Regions from separate parts of the Pseudoalteromonas sp. MMG024 genome, predicted to be linked through region 1. Evidence: predicted binding sites of a transcription regulator. Region 1 holds the regulator's gene; each other region holds the start of a gene.
The links. The regulator sigma-54, encoded in region 1, starts transcription at its own class of promoters, with help from an activator protein. The targets are predictions, from matches to a motif close to GTTGGCACGNNNNTNGNNT.
Positions count from the first base shown of each region.

Region 2: the regulator sigma-54 is predicted to act here: its motif matches at 3,363-3,381, upstream of L1068_RS02545 (EF-hand domain-containing protein).
Region 3: the regulator sigma-54 is predicted to act here: its motif matches at 2,606-2,624, upstream of L1068_RS09325 (LPP20 family lipoprotein).

Region 1 is NZ_JAKFZO010000005.1:158,590-163,879, reverse strand. Features, by position in the region: gene lptC (LPS export ABC transporter periplasmic protein LptC) at 1-149, shown strand, start outside; gene lptA (lipopolysaccharide transport periplasmic protein LptA) at 151-669, shown strand; gene lptB (LPS export ABC transporter ATP-binding protein) at 666-1,391, shown strand; gene L1068_RS06560 (RNA polymerase factor sigma-54) at 1,470-2,966, shown strand; gene hpf (ribosome hibernation promoting factor) at 2,989-3,276, shown strand; gene ptsN (PTS IIA-like nitrogen regulatory protein PtsN) at 3,278-3,733, shown strand; gene rapZ (RNase adapter RapZ) at 3,749-4,597, shown strand; gene L1068_RS06540 (HPr family phosphocarrier protein) at 4,613-4,885, shown strand; gene mgtE (magnesium transporter) at 5,009-5,290, shown strand, end outside.
Region 2 is NZ_JAKFZO010000002.1:163,630-168,919, forward strand. Features, by position in the region: gene L1068_RS02520 (GGDEF domain-containing protein) at 1-513, shown strand, start outside; gene phnW (2-aminoethylphosphonate--pyruvate transaminase) at 569-1,669, opposite strand; gene ybaK (Cys-tRNA(Pro) deacylase) at 1,778-2,248, opposite strand; gene L1068_RS02535 (EF-hand domain-containing protein) at 2,400-2,624, opposite strand; gene L1068_RS02540 (calmodulin) at 2,735-2,950, opposite strand; gene L1068_RS02545 (EF-hand domain-containing protein) at 3,037-3,258, opposite strand; gene L1068_RS02550 (ATP-binding protein) at 3,608-4,960, shown strand; gene L1068_RS02555 (hypothetical protein) at 4,906-5,290, shown strand, end outside.
Region 3 is NZ_JAKFZO010000008.1:77,113-82,402, reverse strand. Features, by position in the region: gene L1068_RS09345 (chemotaxis protein CheV) at 1-349, opposite strand, end outside; gene flgA (flagellar basal body P-ring formation chaperone FlgA) at 490-1,206, shown strand; gene flgM (flagellar biosynthesis anti-sigma factor FlgM) at 1,338-1,658, shown strand; gene L1068_RS09330 (flagellar protein FlgN) at 1,662-2,075, shown strand; gene L1068_RS09325 (LPP20 family lipoprotein) at 2,104-2,571, opposite strand; gene L1068_RS09320 (flagellar assembly protein T N-terminal domain-containing protein) at 2,683-3,831, shown strand; tRNA gene L1068_RS09315 (tRNA-Arg) at 4,033-4,109, opposite strand; gene L1068_RS09310 (FlgO family outer membrane protein) at 4,190-4,750, opposite strand; gene L1068_RS09305 (FlgO family outer membrane protein) at 4,761-5,290, opposite strand, start outside.

The DNA.
Region 1 (5,290 bases):
TAATTAATAGCAAACTAATGACTTCTCAATCCGAAGTAAAAATGACAGGTCCTGGACTTGAAATTAAAGGACAAGGCCTCAATGCTAATTTAGAAGAGCAAGTTATTAAGTTAATAAACCATACAAAGACCACTTATTATGACCAATAACATGACGAAATTACTGTCAATCGCTGGACTAGCCTTCACTTTGTGTATCACAAGTGGACACGCTATCGCTGAGCAGATCAAACTTAAGCACCCACTTGAGATTGACGCCGATGAGCAAGCTGCTCGCTTAAAAGAAAATGTCGGTATTTTTCGCCATAATGTACAAATTAAGCATGGCAACATGACCATCACCGCCGATTACCTTGAAGCACATAAACGAGCTGAGTTAGGAGATAACCAGCAATTGCTTATTGCCAGTGGTGACCCGGTAAAATTTAGTGCTGAACAAGAAGATGGGTCAACCATTGTCGCAAGTGCTAAAAAAGTCACTTACGATGTGGCTAAATCATTATTTACAATGTCTGGTGGCGCTAAATTTCAACAAAATGGCGACATGATGTCAGCAGATACCATCATCTATGATCGCGCAGCTGAAACAGTGACGTCTAAAAAAGCTGAAAACTCAACTAACCAAGTAAAAACCATCATCAATACGCAAAATGAACAAGGCGGACAATGAGCACATTAATTGCCGAAAAGCTGGCTAAAAGTTACAAATCACGCCAAGTGGTAAAAAATGTTGGTTTAGAAGTGAAAGCTGGCAGCATTGTTGGTTTGCTTGGCCCTAACGGTGCCGGTAAAACTACGACCTTTTACATGATTGTTGGTTTAGTACCGAGCGACAATGGCGTTATTCGCATTGATGATAATGACATTACATTGCAACCAATGCATAGTCGCGCCCGTTTAGGTATAGGCTATTTACCGCAAGAATCGTCGATTTTTAGAAAGCTTACTGTGTATCAAAACATCATGGCGATTCTAGAAACACGCAAAGAACTTAATCGTGTGCAACGCGAAGAAGCGCTCGATGATTTATTAGAAGAATTTAACATTGGCCATATCCGAGATTCACAGGGTATGGCATTGTCGGGCGGTGAACGTCGTCGTGTGGAAATTGCGCGCGCATTAGCCGCAAACCCCAAATTTATCCTGTTAGATGAACCTTTTGCTGGTGTTGATCCTATTTCAGTGATAGATATAAAGAAAATAATTGAGCATTTGAAAAATCGCGGCATTGGCGTGTTAATAACAGACCACAACGTGCGTGAAACCTTAGATGTATGTGAAAAAGCCTACATTGTTTCTCACGGCGAATTAATCGCATCTGGCACGGCTGAAGACGTTTTAAACAACCAAAAAGTACGCGATGTATACCTAGGTGAACAATTCAGACTATAGTAATAGTTATAGGCCTTAACTTTGGAATTGAATTGTTAACTAGCGGCTTGAAATCGAAAGAAGGATTAGAATAACTACATGAAGCAATCTTTACAGCTTCGCCTTGGGCAGCAACTAACAATGACTCCACAATTGCAACAGGCTATTCGCTTGTTGCAGCTGAGTACGTTAGATTTGCAGCAAGAAATTCAAGAAGCGCTTGATGCCAATCCTTTACTTGAAGAAGACATTGACTACAGTGACGATAAACAAAACAACGAAAACACTGAGTCAAACAAAGACGAATCATTAAACGGCGATGATATTGAAGCAGCGCCAAGCCAAAGTGAAATTGAATCAAGCGACGCACTTAGCAACGAGAATATTTCTGAAGATTTAGCTATGGATGTGTCGTGGGATGATTATATCAGCGCCGCACCTGTTTCTGTCAGTAACGCCCCAGCTCCTGACAACGATACTGTATATCAAGGCTCTACCAGCGAATCATTGCAAGATTACTTGATGTGGCAATTACGCTTAACGCCGTTCAGCGACACCGACGAGATGATCGCAACCACAATTGTTGAAGCGGTAGACGATTCGGGTTATTTAACACAAAGTAGCGAAGAAATTTTAGAAGCGGTACAGCAATCTGACGACCAAGAACAAATTGAACTAGACGAAGTTGAAGCGGTACTTAAACGCGTTCAACTCTTTGATCCTGTTGGTATTGCTGCGCGTTCGTTACAAGAATGTTTATTGATCCAGCTCAATCAGTACGACAAAAATACCCCTTGGCTAAACGAAACAAAGAGCGTAATCTCAAACCATATGGAACTTTTAGGGTTACGTGATTATCGTACAATAATGAAGAAGGCTAAACTCAAGGAGCCTGAGTTAAAAGAAGTCTTAACATTAATACATAGCCTTAATCCAAAGCCAGCTGAAAGCATCATAAAAGAAGAACCTGAATACGTGGTTCCCGATGTTTCAGTAAAGAAAATTAAAGGACGCTGGCGCGTTGATTTAAACAACGATAGCATGCCAAAGATCCGCGTGAATGAACAATACGCTGCGCTTACTCGCTCGATGAAATCAAGCACTGACAGCCAGTTTATTCGCAACCATTTGCAAGAAGCAAAATGGTTTATTAAAAGCTTAGAAAGTCGCAATGATACTTTATTAAAAGTAGCCAATTGCATTGTTGAACAACAACAGGCATTCTTTGAATATGGTGACGAAGCAATGAAACCTATGGTTTTAAACGACGTTGCCGAAATGGTCGAGATGCATGAGTCGACTATCTCGCGTGTAACAACGCAAAAATACATGCATACACCACGTGGCATTTATGAGCTTAAATACTTTTTTTCAAGCCACGTTAGCACGGAAAATGGGGGTGAGTGTTCATCCACCGCGATTCGAGCACTGATCAAAAAGCTAGTTGCGGCGGAAAATCCTGCTAAACCATTAAGTGATAGCAAGATTACCGACTTACTAGCAGAACAAGGAATTAAAGTGGCGCGACGCACTATCGCAAAATACCGTGAGTCGCTATCCATACCACCGTCTAATCAGCGCAAGAGCCTGATCTAGACCAAATAGAAGGAAAATGCTTATGCAATTAAACTTAACAGGTCGTCACGTAGAAATTACTGATTCTTTAAGAGACTATGTCACTAACAAATTTGCAAAACTAGAGAGGCATTTTGATCATATAAATAACGTGCACGTTATTCTAGATATTGAAAAACTATCACAAAAAGCAGAAGCTACTATGCATGTTAACGGTGGCGAATTGTTTGCCTCTACCGAGCATCAAGATATGTATGCAGCAATCGATGGCCTGGTCGACAAACTAGACCGCCAAGTAATTAAGCACAAAGAGAAACTTTCTCGCCACTAAAATGAAATTAACCGATATTATTGCTGAGGACTGCGCTAAAACCGCGGTCCTTTTTAATAGCAAAAAAAGACTGTTTGAATTTATTAGCGACCTTGCCCATCAGCAAGCCCCTGATATTACTTCTCAAGAGTTTCTTGAAGCCTTACTGCAACGCGAAAAGCTAGGTAGCACGGGTATTGGTAAAGGCCTCGCCATTCCTCATGGCCGCATTGATGGCCTACAAAATACCATTGGCTTTTTAATTGTAAATCAGTCACCTATTCCGTTTGATGCCATTGACGATAAAGACGTTGATATTTTTATCGTACTGCTCATACCAGAACAAAAGTGCCAGCAACATTTGCAGACTTTAGCCACCATCGCTGATAAACTAAAAGATAAGCAGTTTTGCCGTCAACTACGTCACGCTGAAAATAATCATCAGCTATATCAAATCATTAGTAGTGAGGCGAGTTAACTAAGGGAGATGTAAGTGCAACTTATTTTAGTCAGTGGTCGTTCTGGTTCAGGAAAAACAGTCGCACTCAGAGTATTGGAAGATCTCGGGTATTATGTTGTCGACAATATTCCTGTCAATTTATTGCCTTCGTTGATCCGCTCAGTTTCAGATAAATACGATAAAATTGCAGTGAGTGTTGATGCTCGCAATATGACTAAAGAGCCAGAGGAGATAGAAGAAGTACTCGACTATTTACCTGGTTTTGCAACGCCGACCTTATTTTACCTTGATAGTGATGATAGCACGCTAATTAAGCGCTTTTCAGAAACGCGCCGCTTGCATCCGTTATCACTGAATAATATCTCCCTTGAAGAAGCTATTGAAGCCGAGAAAAAACTGCTCGACCCTATCGCCTCGCAAGCAGATATTTTTATCGATACAACAGGCTTAAGTGTTCACCAACTTGCCGATAGCATACGAGAGAAAGTACTCGGTAAAAAATCAAATCAGTTAATTATCACGTTTGAGTCATTCGGTTATAAGCACGGTATTCCAAAACATGCTGACTATGTTTTTGACGCCCGCTTTTTACCTAACCCGCATTGGGAGCCAGCACTTAAGCCGTTAACAGGATTAGACCAACCGGTGATCGACTTCCTTTCTAGCCAGCCTGTGGTTCATAAATTTGCATGGCAAGTGCAAACCTTTATTGAAACTTGGTTACCGCATTTAGAGCGTAATAACCGTAGCTATTTAACCGTTGCAATTGGCTGTACTGGCGGCCAGCATCGTTCAGTTTATTTAGCGCAAACACTGGCTGATAGCTTCGCCAAACACCATAAAAACGTAAAAGCCCACCATCGTGAGCAAGTAAACAGATAAGCATAAGCGACTATTATGTCAGTTGAAAAACGATTTTTAATCGAAAACAAGTTAGGGCTACATGCTCGCGCTGCAACCCAACTAGCAAAGCTCGCAATGGCATTTGATGCGAAAATTAGTTTATCCCAAGGCGGTAAAACGGCTGAAGCTGATAGTGTATTGGGTTTAATGCTGTTAGAAAGCTCGCAAGGTAAAGAGGTATTAGTGCGTTGTGAGGGTCCTGACCAAGATCAAGCGTTACTTGCCATAGGCGATTTAATTCAAGCTAAGTTTAACGAAGACGAATAAACAGCTAACTTAGTTAAAACATTTTTCTGCAATAATGCTACAATAAGTTAGACGTAAGTTAACTCTAATAAATCAAAGAGTTGCAATCATTCACTCCAACCTTCAATAAATAATAGGGTGAACATGCCAGAAGCACTAGAACAAGACTACTCACAAACACAACTACATGAGGTTACAAAAGCCCTAAGTAGCGGCATGTTTGTGCATGTTCGACGCATGCTAGCGCATATGCCACCGTGTGATATTGCTTTATTGTTGGAGTCTTCACCGCATAAAAGCCGTACTGTTTTATGGCAATTGGTTGACCCTGATCTGCAAGGTGAAACCTTAGAAGAACTTTCTGAAGATGTGCGTAACGGCATTATCGCGCAAATGGATCCTGCGCTAATTGCCGCTGCAACGGAA
Region 2 (5,290 bases), on a different contig from region 1:
TTAATAAACCTTACACTGAAATACAAAACACTCGCCACACAAGACGCACTAACCGGTTTATATAATCGGACTTCTGTTTATGATTTAGTTAACAACCAGCTCGCGCTAGCAAAACGAAATAAACAAGCCTGCGTTGTGCTTATGTTAGATATTGACCATTTTAAACAAGTAAACGATCAGCATGGGCATCAGCAAGGAGATGATGCGATTAAGCTTGTGGCACAGCAAATACAACACTGCACGCGTGAATACGACATTAATTGCCGTTATGGCGGTGAAGAATTCTTTATTTTTTTAACCAATACTGACAGTAACCTTGGCTTTCAAATTGCCGAACGCATTCGTGGATCGGTGACGGAACACTCAAAAGATAAGCTATACGGGCCATTAACCATCAGTGTTGGATTAACTCAGTTTAATGAAACCGTGTCTTTGGATGATAATATTGCACACGCTGATAAAGCCTTGTATCAGTCTAAACAAGCTGGGCGTAACCAAACAACCATTAACTAACAAAACAAAAGGCAATAATCTTAGCTATCACCTTTAGCTAATCAATAATTCTATTTTAAGCTTCTAACCAAAATCGGCTGCGCTTTATTGCACTAAGTAATCGCGTTATATCATCAGGGTAAATCTCGCCAATATTGCCAATGCGGAAACAATCAGCATCTGATACTTTCCCCGGATAAATCACAAACCCTTGCTCTTTTAACGCACTGTAAAACAAAGCAAAATTGTATTTATTACTGGTTGGTGAATAAAACGAGGTGATAATCGGCGAATGAAGCTCTTTCGCTAGTAAGGTGGTAAAACCAAGTGCGTGCATACCATCAACTAAACGCTGTTGATTTTCTTTGTAACGGTTATAGCGCGCTTTAACACCGCCTTCCTCTTCTAATTCCAACAACGCCTGATAGAAGGCTCTTACAACATGAGTCGGCGACGTGAAACGCCACTTACCGTTATGATCTTCCATGGTTTTCCACTGCGCGTACAAATCTAAGCTAAGCGACCGTGCAATGCCTTGACATTGTTCAATAATTGCTTTTTTAACAATCACAAAGCCAAAACCCGGCACACCTTGAATACATTTGTTAGCAGAGCTGATAAGCACATCTATGTTAAGTTCAGCCATATCAAGCTCAATACCACCAAAGCTACTCATTGCATCCAATATAAAAGTTTTTTGGTGCTTTTTAGCAAGCGCGCCTATTTCTGCAATCGGGTTAAGCATGCCCGTGGTGGTTTCGCAGTGCACCATTGCAATGTGAGTAATATCACTGTGTGTTTGTAACTGCTCTTCAACCTCAGCCATATTTGGGAACTGGGTTTCATTTAAATTTATTACCTGCGCATTAATATTTAAGTAATTTGCAATTTCAGCGATGCGCTTACCATAAGCGCCATTATTAATAATAAGCAGTTTATCAGTGTTTTTAATTAAACTGCCAAGTGCTGACTCAACACTTGCAGTACCACTTCCTTGCATTAATACACTGGTATAATCGTGAGTGTTACTCGCAAGTGCCGTGAGTTTTGCACGGATCGCCTGCACAATCTCAATGTTATAGTCGTCATCCCAGGTACACCAATCTTTAAGCATTGCTTGCTTTACTGTATTGCTGGTTGAGAGTGGCCCCGGCGTCAATAACAAGTATTCATTCATTTCATCTTTTCCAATCTGGTATAGTCCAGATCATTTAAGCATAAAAATGACCTCGAATTATGAAACTTCAATGACAAATAACGGTTCGGGGTAAACCTTAGATAGGAGTTATTCGGCTTTTAGTGCTACAAACTGCCCATTAGTAAGTGATAAAAGATCACTTGGTTGAAGTTCAATCTCCAAACCGCGACGACCGGCGCTCACATAAATAGTAGATTGTGCTTTAGCTGAGTCATCAAGCAAGGTTTTAAGACGTTTCTTTTGTCCAAGTGGGCTTACGCCGCCAAGTACATAACCGGTTAAGCGTTCAACATCGAGCGGATCTGCCATTTTTGCTTTTTTTGCTTTACTCGCCTTGGCCACAGCTTTTAGGTTTAATTTTTGATCGACAGGAATAATCGCTACAACCAGCTCGCCATTATCTAAGCTCGCTACTAGCGTTTTAAACACAGTGGCCGCAGATACGCCAAGCTTTTCACTGGCTTCTAACCCGAAAGACGCAAAACTGCTGTCGTGTTCATACTGGTGTACGGAGAAATCTATTTTCGCTTTTTCTGCTGTTTTAATCGCTGGCGTCATGATTTTGCTCATAAAACTAAGATGTTATAAGCAGCTTACATAAGCCAATTCAAAAGCAAAAGCCCTTTTAACACGAAAATAGTGCGACCGTAAAAGTATTCATGTCCAACAAAAAATAGTTCAGGTCGCACTAGGGAGGGTTGATACGGGGTTATCCAGTGAATCTAGCGAATTCTTGTGGACTTAATTCGCCATTACTATCACGGTCTAAATGTGTAAATTGTTCAAGTAGTGCGTGATTGCGTTTCGCCTCGTCTACGCTGATGGTGCCGCTGTTGTCAGAATCGAACAAAGCAAACTCTTCATCTGCAACAGCTTTTACGGTGGCAAATAACATTACATACATTGAGATTGCGATAACTAAGGCTTTTTTCATTTCACTTCACTACTTGATTTAATAAAAAAAGTTGGACTCACTCGGCATACTGATTGACAAGGAGTTAAGTGAGCCCAACTGTAAAACGGGATATTTAAGAAGCTTTAAACTTATGACGCTTTAAACTTCGAAAATTCCTCTTTGCTTAACTCGCCACTGTTGTCTACATCTAAGTCAGCAAATTGGTGAACTAGCGATACGTTTTGCATTGCTTCGTCTTTGCTGATAGAGCCGTTACCGTCTGTATCAAATGTTGCGAAATCGTCTGCTGCAACTGCTGAGAATGAACTTGCGATAACAAATACTGACATTACTAATTTTTTCATTTGGAACTTCCTTTCATTTTAACTTTGAATATCTAAACTGATTGGAAAGTAGCGCACTTCCCTATTATTAAGTGGTAAGGCGTTTGTTAGCCTTCAAATGCTGCAAATTCGTCTTTGCTGATTTGCGCATCTTCGTTTGTGTCTAACTCTTGAAACACTTCAGCTACTTTGCTGTTTGCTCCCGCTTCTACTTCAGAAATGAAGCCATCTTTGTTAAGGTCAAGCTCATCAAATAATGTGTTTGCTTGTGTATTAAATGCTGCTACACCAAGTACTGCTGTTAAATATGCAATTGCTCTAATCTTCATGGGTATTTCTCCCTATATTTGGATGTCCGTTAAATTTTTGCTTAACGCAAAATACATTTGTTAAGCTAGTCTCGTTTTATGCTTTCGCATTGTCGCTAAGACTATTACAAACATGATGCCAACTTTTAAAAAAGCATATAAAACAAATAGATAGAATATTTTTGAGGCATTTCGTTCGAAAACCAGCTGTTTATTTGTTGCTAAATTGCAACAGCAGAACAGTCGATATATTTTTATCTATATAAAACAAATAGTTACATTGTCGCAATTTAGCAACAACTAATTTAATTTCTACTTTTAATCGAGCGAAAGCTGTTCGGTTCAGCCTGTATTTGCAAAGGTTTTTTTAGTGAAACAATTTTTTTCTCAGTCGTTACAAAAACAAGCGCTAGTCGCTATGTTAGTGGGCGTGCTTCCAATCGTATTGCTTACACTGTGGTATGCCACCAGCATCTCGAAACACCAGCAAGAAACACTTAGTATTTATGATGAAAATCAAGAACTTATACTCGAATACAATTATATAAAAGCAGACGTAAATGGCATTGAAAAGGCGCTCAAGAACAACCAACTTTTAAAGAGTGAACAATTACAAATTAGTATCGAACAAAAATGGCAAACCACGCAAAATCGCATCGAATTACTAAAATTAAAACTCGCGAAAAGTGATTTTGTTGCTAAATTGCAACAAGCGACATTATTGGACCCCAAAAGCGCTGACGAATTTGCTCAACTGGTGGCGCAACTTAAACAACTTGATGCCAACTTTGATGACACACTAGATACCCGTCTCGCAAATAAAAATGAACAGTTTAAGTCGTTACAAACCGAGTTTGTTGTTGGCCTTATTGTGTTACTGCCGATATTAGTGATTATTAGTTCGTTTTTAATCTTTCGCATTTGTCGTCAACTCAATCAGGTTGAAACCGTGTTATCAGATGTAGGTAAAGGGCAGTTAGATCAACCGATAAAATTATCAGGTAGCCATGAGCTGCAACAACTTGGCAGGCGACTAGACTGGCTTCGCTTGGCACTAAAACGCGTGCAACAACAAAAGGAAACCTTTTTGCGTCATGTCACCCACGAACTGAAAACACCGCTAGCCTCAATTAATGAAGGCAGTAGCTTATTAAACAGCGGGTTACTTGGTGAGGTAAGTGATAAACAAGGTAGAATTTTAACCATAATGCAGCAATCGGTAGAGAAGCTTGCGCGCATGATTAATGATTTACTTAATTACAGTGCAGCAAGCCACCCTGACGGACTACAACAGGTTACCTCTTTCAACACACTAGAAGAAGAAATTAACCGTCACTTAAGTGATACTATTGCGAATAAAGACATCGCTATATGTTGGCACATTAGCGCTACAAATAAGGTACCTCACTTACCGTGTAAATTGATCCTTACGCAACTAGTCAGCAATGCGCTAAATCATGCGACGAGCACAGTAGATATTTACATTAGACAAAATCATAATACCATTGAACTCAACGTGGCGGACGACGGACCAGGCATTAATCAAGAAGAAGCACACTTACTTTTTCAGCCTTTTTACCAAAGCGAACACAATAAAAACAAGCAAGGTTCTGGGTTAGGGCTTGCCATTGTGTCAGAATGCGTCAATCAATTAAAAGGCGATATCACATGGCAAGAAACAGACTCAGGTACAAACATACTAATTACATTCCCAAGCCAATGAAGATATTTAAACTAATTACACAGTTAAGTGCAGCACTGTTTATTGTCGCATGTACAAGTACACCACCTGTGCAAAATAACAGCGAACACACTCAGCCGACAACAAATAAGGCAGCAGAACAAACGCATCAACCAATTACCACAGTTATAAGCGCCTTACTTGCAAATTGTACTCAAGCGCCAACACGCCAAACTCTTGAAAACGAGGCGTTACAAACATTTATTAGTGAATACTGTACAACAACCTCTACCAACAAACAGTTAAAACTAATTGAGGACATTAAAGCCAACGCGTTATGGCCAAATGATTACGTGGTTTGGTTTGATTCGT
Region 3 (5,290 bases), on a different contig from region 1:
AGTTGATATTAACGATACGTTCAACCGAGTCGACTAAAAAGCCCTGTACTGAACGGTTATATTCAGTAATGATAATAAAACAATCTTTTGTATCTTGGATCCCTGGACCACCAATAGCTAACGAAAGATCGATAACCGAAATTGTTTGCCCACGTATATGCGCCACACCTTTAACATAATGATTAGATTTTGGCATTGCCGTTAAGTTAGGACACTGTAAAACCTCACGTACTTTGAACACGTTAATTCCGAACCGCTGCCTGCCTTTTAACTTAAACAGCAACAACTCTAGCCTATTTTGACCTACGAGTTGCGTTCGCTGATTAACCGAATCTAAAATGCCTGCCATTTCAATCTCCTAACTTGAAGCAATGAAAAGGAATACTTCTTGCTTCTTTGTTATTGTACTACCGTATAACATTGATGTGCCATAATTTTGACACTCGCTAGTTATACCTTGTTTTACCCATAAAGCATAGTCGAAACATTATGAGTTTGTTTAAAAAAAATCTTTATTTCTTTATTTTAATACAAATTGCTGCGCTTGCTATGACTTCACTCAAAGCAAAGGTTTACAGTAAGTTAGAATTGCAGCAAATCGCAATAGATTATGTTGCGGATAATAGACAACCCAACCCTAACCGACACCCGAATTCGCAGTTGTCAATTACGGCATTACCGCTCGATACTCGTATCAAAACACGAACATGTCAGCGCGAGTTGCAAGTAAGTGCCGCAAACCCTATCAATACTAATCGGCAATCTACTATAAAAATTAAGTGTTTAGATCAAAATAATTGGCAAGTTTTTGTGCATGTGAAGCAATTGGAGCTCGTTGAAGTGATTACGGCAGCACAAGGGATCAGTAAAGGGCAACGAATTACCGCACAACATTTAACCAGCAAGCAAGTTGCAAAACACTTAACGCGTTCGAATCAATTTAAATCGAGTACTAACTTAATAGGTAGCCGGAGTAAACGAAATGTTCGTACGGGACAAACTATCAACTACAATTATATTTGTACTATTTGTAAAGGCGATAAAATTACTATTTTGGCAAGCTTTAAAGGCATGACAATTAAAACGCAAGGTGAAGCGCTTGAAGATGGCCGCATAGGCGACAACATTAGTATTCGCAATGTAAAATCTAAAAAGAAAATTCAGGCAAGAGTTTTAAACACTGAGCTGGTAAAAGTCACAATTTAACGCTGTACTCTAGTAGAAATTTCAGGTTAAATAAGAGGTTACAAATTTAATAAAAATAGTGCATTTTTTATTAAAGGTTGTACCCGAGATGCCGATACATAAGATGTGAAATCTTAGTAGAGAGAACTGTCATGGTTAATCAAATAAATCAAGGCTCAAACAGCCAAGCAAACGTCAGGCTTGAAAGCTCTAAGCAGCAAGCGTCTGAAACTGCTAATAAACAAGTGCAAGTGAATACTGCTACGGCAAAAGCAACTAGCGATTCAGTGAGCATTACACCGCAAGCTCAACAGCTTAAAAAGCTAAATGAAAAAGCGGAGCAATCATCAGGTATTGATGAGAAAAAAGTAAACGAGCTGAAAAAAGCGATCGCTAACGGCGAATACAAAATTGACGCAGAGAAACTTGCTGAAAATATCAATAAACTTGAATTTAAACTTTTCGGTCGATAGTTTATGAATCTAGAACAGATATTAGCGCAACAACTTGATGAGTTGAATACTATGGCTGACATCCTAAAGCAGGAATTAGAAGCTATAGTTGCGCGCGATCATGAATCGTTGATATCTGTTGTTGAAAGCAAAGTTACATCGTTGCAGTCAATTCAGCAACGTGACCAACACATTGCCAAATTAATTGATCAAGACGGTATTAATAAAGCTGAATACCAGCCAACAATCAACCAAATTAATCAGGTATTAGTTGACTGCAAAAAGCAGAATGACGTGAATCAAGTAGCAGCAAATCAAAGCCAGATTGCTTCACAAAAATTAAAAAATATCTTGTTTGGTAAAAGTCATACCGGATACGACAAAACGGGCAAATCTTTCTCTCTACCTAACCCGATTGCTCGCGGGCTAAAAGCGTAATCTGAATTTACTAAAAAAAAGTAACCTGCTAGTAGTAGGTTACTTTTTTTACGTTTCTTGGTTTTGTTTGACCAATGTATAAGTCATGTACCAATTTCATATCTAGCTCAACTTCTGTCGCATACGTATCACCCACAGCGTAGCTTTTGGTCACTTTCGCACCACGTACAACACCTTGCACACGTACTTTCAAAGTATCATTACTAGCGATTAGGCCTTTAACGCTCGTTTGCGCGTCAACTTTTTGTCCGTAAACTTGTTCCGCAAGCTCACGATAAGCCTCAAGCTTTGATGCCTTCATTGCCATAATCGATTTTTGCTCTGTTGTTGTACCCGGTTGCAAACTGATCGGTGCATACCCTACCGCATACAGCACTGGGTAGTTATCTGGTGTTTGGTATTCATATTCAATATGTTTATCAAACAGTTGGCTACAGCCACCTAATAAATATAAGCTCGTTACCAGAGTTGATGTTTTGAAAATTGATTTCAACATGTTGCCACCATACAAATGCATATTAAATTTGAATTAGCAATTTTCGCGCCACTGTATAGTTTGGTACAGAAATTGAATATACAAACTAAGGTTTAAATTGAGAGCTGCGCTATGCGACATCTAGTATTACTTCTTTTTATTGTGAGCTTTTCGTCTCATGCAATTTGGTATGAATCAACCGGCCAAGCCAAAATACGCAATGGTAATGCTGAACAAGCTCGAATGATGGCAACCGAAAACGCTATTCAGCAAGCTCTACTTTTTTCTGGTGCGCAAGTGACTAGTCTGCAGCAAGTGGTAAATGGTATTTGGCAAACACCAAGCACCCAAGTTTACTCCCATGGCGCAATCGATCAGATTGAAGTAATTGATGAGATTCAATCAGACAACACGCTCTCAATTACACTTAGGCTTGATATTTTAGACAATAGCGAGACTTGCCAAAATTCATCGATTAAAAAGAATGTGGCTCTAACAAGAACCGGTTTTAAAACTCCGAGCCATGCAACTTATGGTCAAATTTTTGAATTACCAAAAGCATACAGCGAAAAGCTCGCAAAGCATTTGTATCAGTTTACCCATTTATTCAACACAAAAGCCGATATAAATCGTAAACTTAATACCAAAAACCTGTTTACCGCGCATTTTGATGCCAACTCAAGCGTCCTTATTCAACAAATTGCCGACCAAAATAACAGTCAATTTGTCTGGATATCGCAAATAGAAGACCTATCGCTTGGTGAGCAACAGAGTTCATCGTTAGCATTTTGGCAAAATAAAGCTTATGAACGTTTTTTCTCGATAAATACGGCGCTATACAATGGCTTAACCGGCGAACTGCTGAAACAAACACACTACGATACATTTGCCACCTGGCAAACCAAAAAAACAGCCCGTATCGATGTGAACAGTGAAAAGTTTTGGACCATGCCTTATGGGCAAGCGATATCAGATATCAACTTAAAGCTTGGCCAAGATTTAGCAAGCTACCTTGCTTGTATTCCAGCGCAAGCACGTATTTTAAGCGTCGATCACGATACCGTGATCATTAGCCTTGGCGCTGAAAATAATCTAGTGAAAGGACAAAAGCTGCAAGTTGCACTGCGCAAAGGGTTTAATCAAAAGCAGCTTATTATTAATACTGATTACCAGTTGAGAGTCTCTCAGGTAAATCAAAACACTGCTATCGCTCAAGTGATAGGCGACAAACTACTCGCAAACGTACAAATTGGCGATTTGGTTACATTGGCAAGCTTCTAAGGGGCTAGAACCAAGAGAAGCTTAGCATTTAGTTTTAATAACCTGTTCTATTGTAAAATAACTCGGAGTAAACACGTAACCTTCAAGAAATACGTTAATCACGCTGCTACATAACAATAAAAGATAGCTCGATTTAAACAACCGCTTGATATCGTTCAAATAACAATTAAAAAAGACGAGTTAAAACTTAATAGGCGTTAATGGCGTTCCCGGCAGGAGTCGAACCTGCGACCCTTCGCTTAGGAGGCGAATGCTCTATCCAACTGAGCTACGAGAACAATATCATTTATTCAAGATTATCAAAGAGTAAAAAGAGAAAGCAATCAACTTATAGGAAACAACAGTTTACCTTTGCGTGCTATTCATCAAATGCAACACTGTATGGGATTGTGTATTTGGCGCTGGCTATTATACGCTGGTCACTCAAGCTAGTAATGCGAGAGTTAATCACCACACCGTTACTTTTATATAGTAACGTACCACTTAACACGGCATTTATAACACCTTGAGAGTTTAGTTGCTTAACATCACGAGAATATGTGTAATCACCATTACCATCTATGCGAACAACTGGCATGACTTTATGATCTACTACATTTAAACCATATGCCTGAACTTCTGTCAGCATCGATTCAGCAAGTTGATTTCCAAATCGACTTGCATACTGTAGGTTATCATCTAAATCGACAAATGATGTTACGGCTAAGCGAACCAGTTCTGGCTCTGCATCAAGGTTAGCCATCAATTTCATTGCGATTTGTTCCGCATATTCATCAAGCAAATAGTCATTAATTGGTGCAATTCGATTCGCTGGTTGATGTTGTGCAACAGGATACACTTTCTTCTGTTCTTGAGATTGTTGCACTGTAGTTTGACAACCAGAAGCAAGTATTGCTACTCCCGCGATTAAATGTTTCATAAATGCTGCCCTAACCTTTTCGTAACGGAATACCATCGTTGTTTTTGGTATTTTGCAGTGACTTTATCGCATAATCAGGCACGAGCCCTTGCGCTGACGCCACGACTGCTTTTGATTTTATGCCAATGATTCGTGCATTGACTAAATATCCCTTCTGATGCTTCGTTAGGGTACCTGATAACACATAATCTATTGGTAAATCCGAACGCAACTCCATGTAGTCCCGACTAAAAATATAGTCTCCTTCCGTACTCACTCGGAAAAAATCAGTGGTCTTGTAATCCAAAACAGGTAAACCTAGCTTATGAATTTCATGAATAAAACTTTCAGCAATCTGATTACCAACTAAATTAGTTTTTTGTAAATCACTATCAAGCAGCACAAAGCTAGTCACAGCAATTGGAGTGCTTTGGTTAACGTATTTAACATTATCTGCAAGTTGATGCATTAATCCTCGCACATAATGGTTAATATTTTTAATTTCTTTAACCGTCCCCTTATTCGCCATAAACGAATCCGCACTGTAAGCTTGAAAACGAC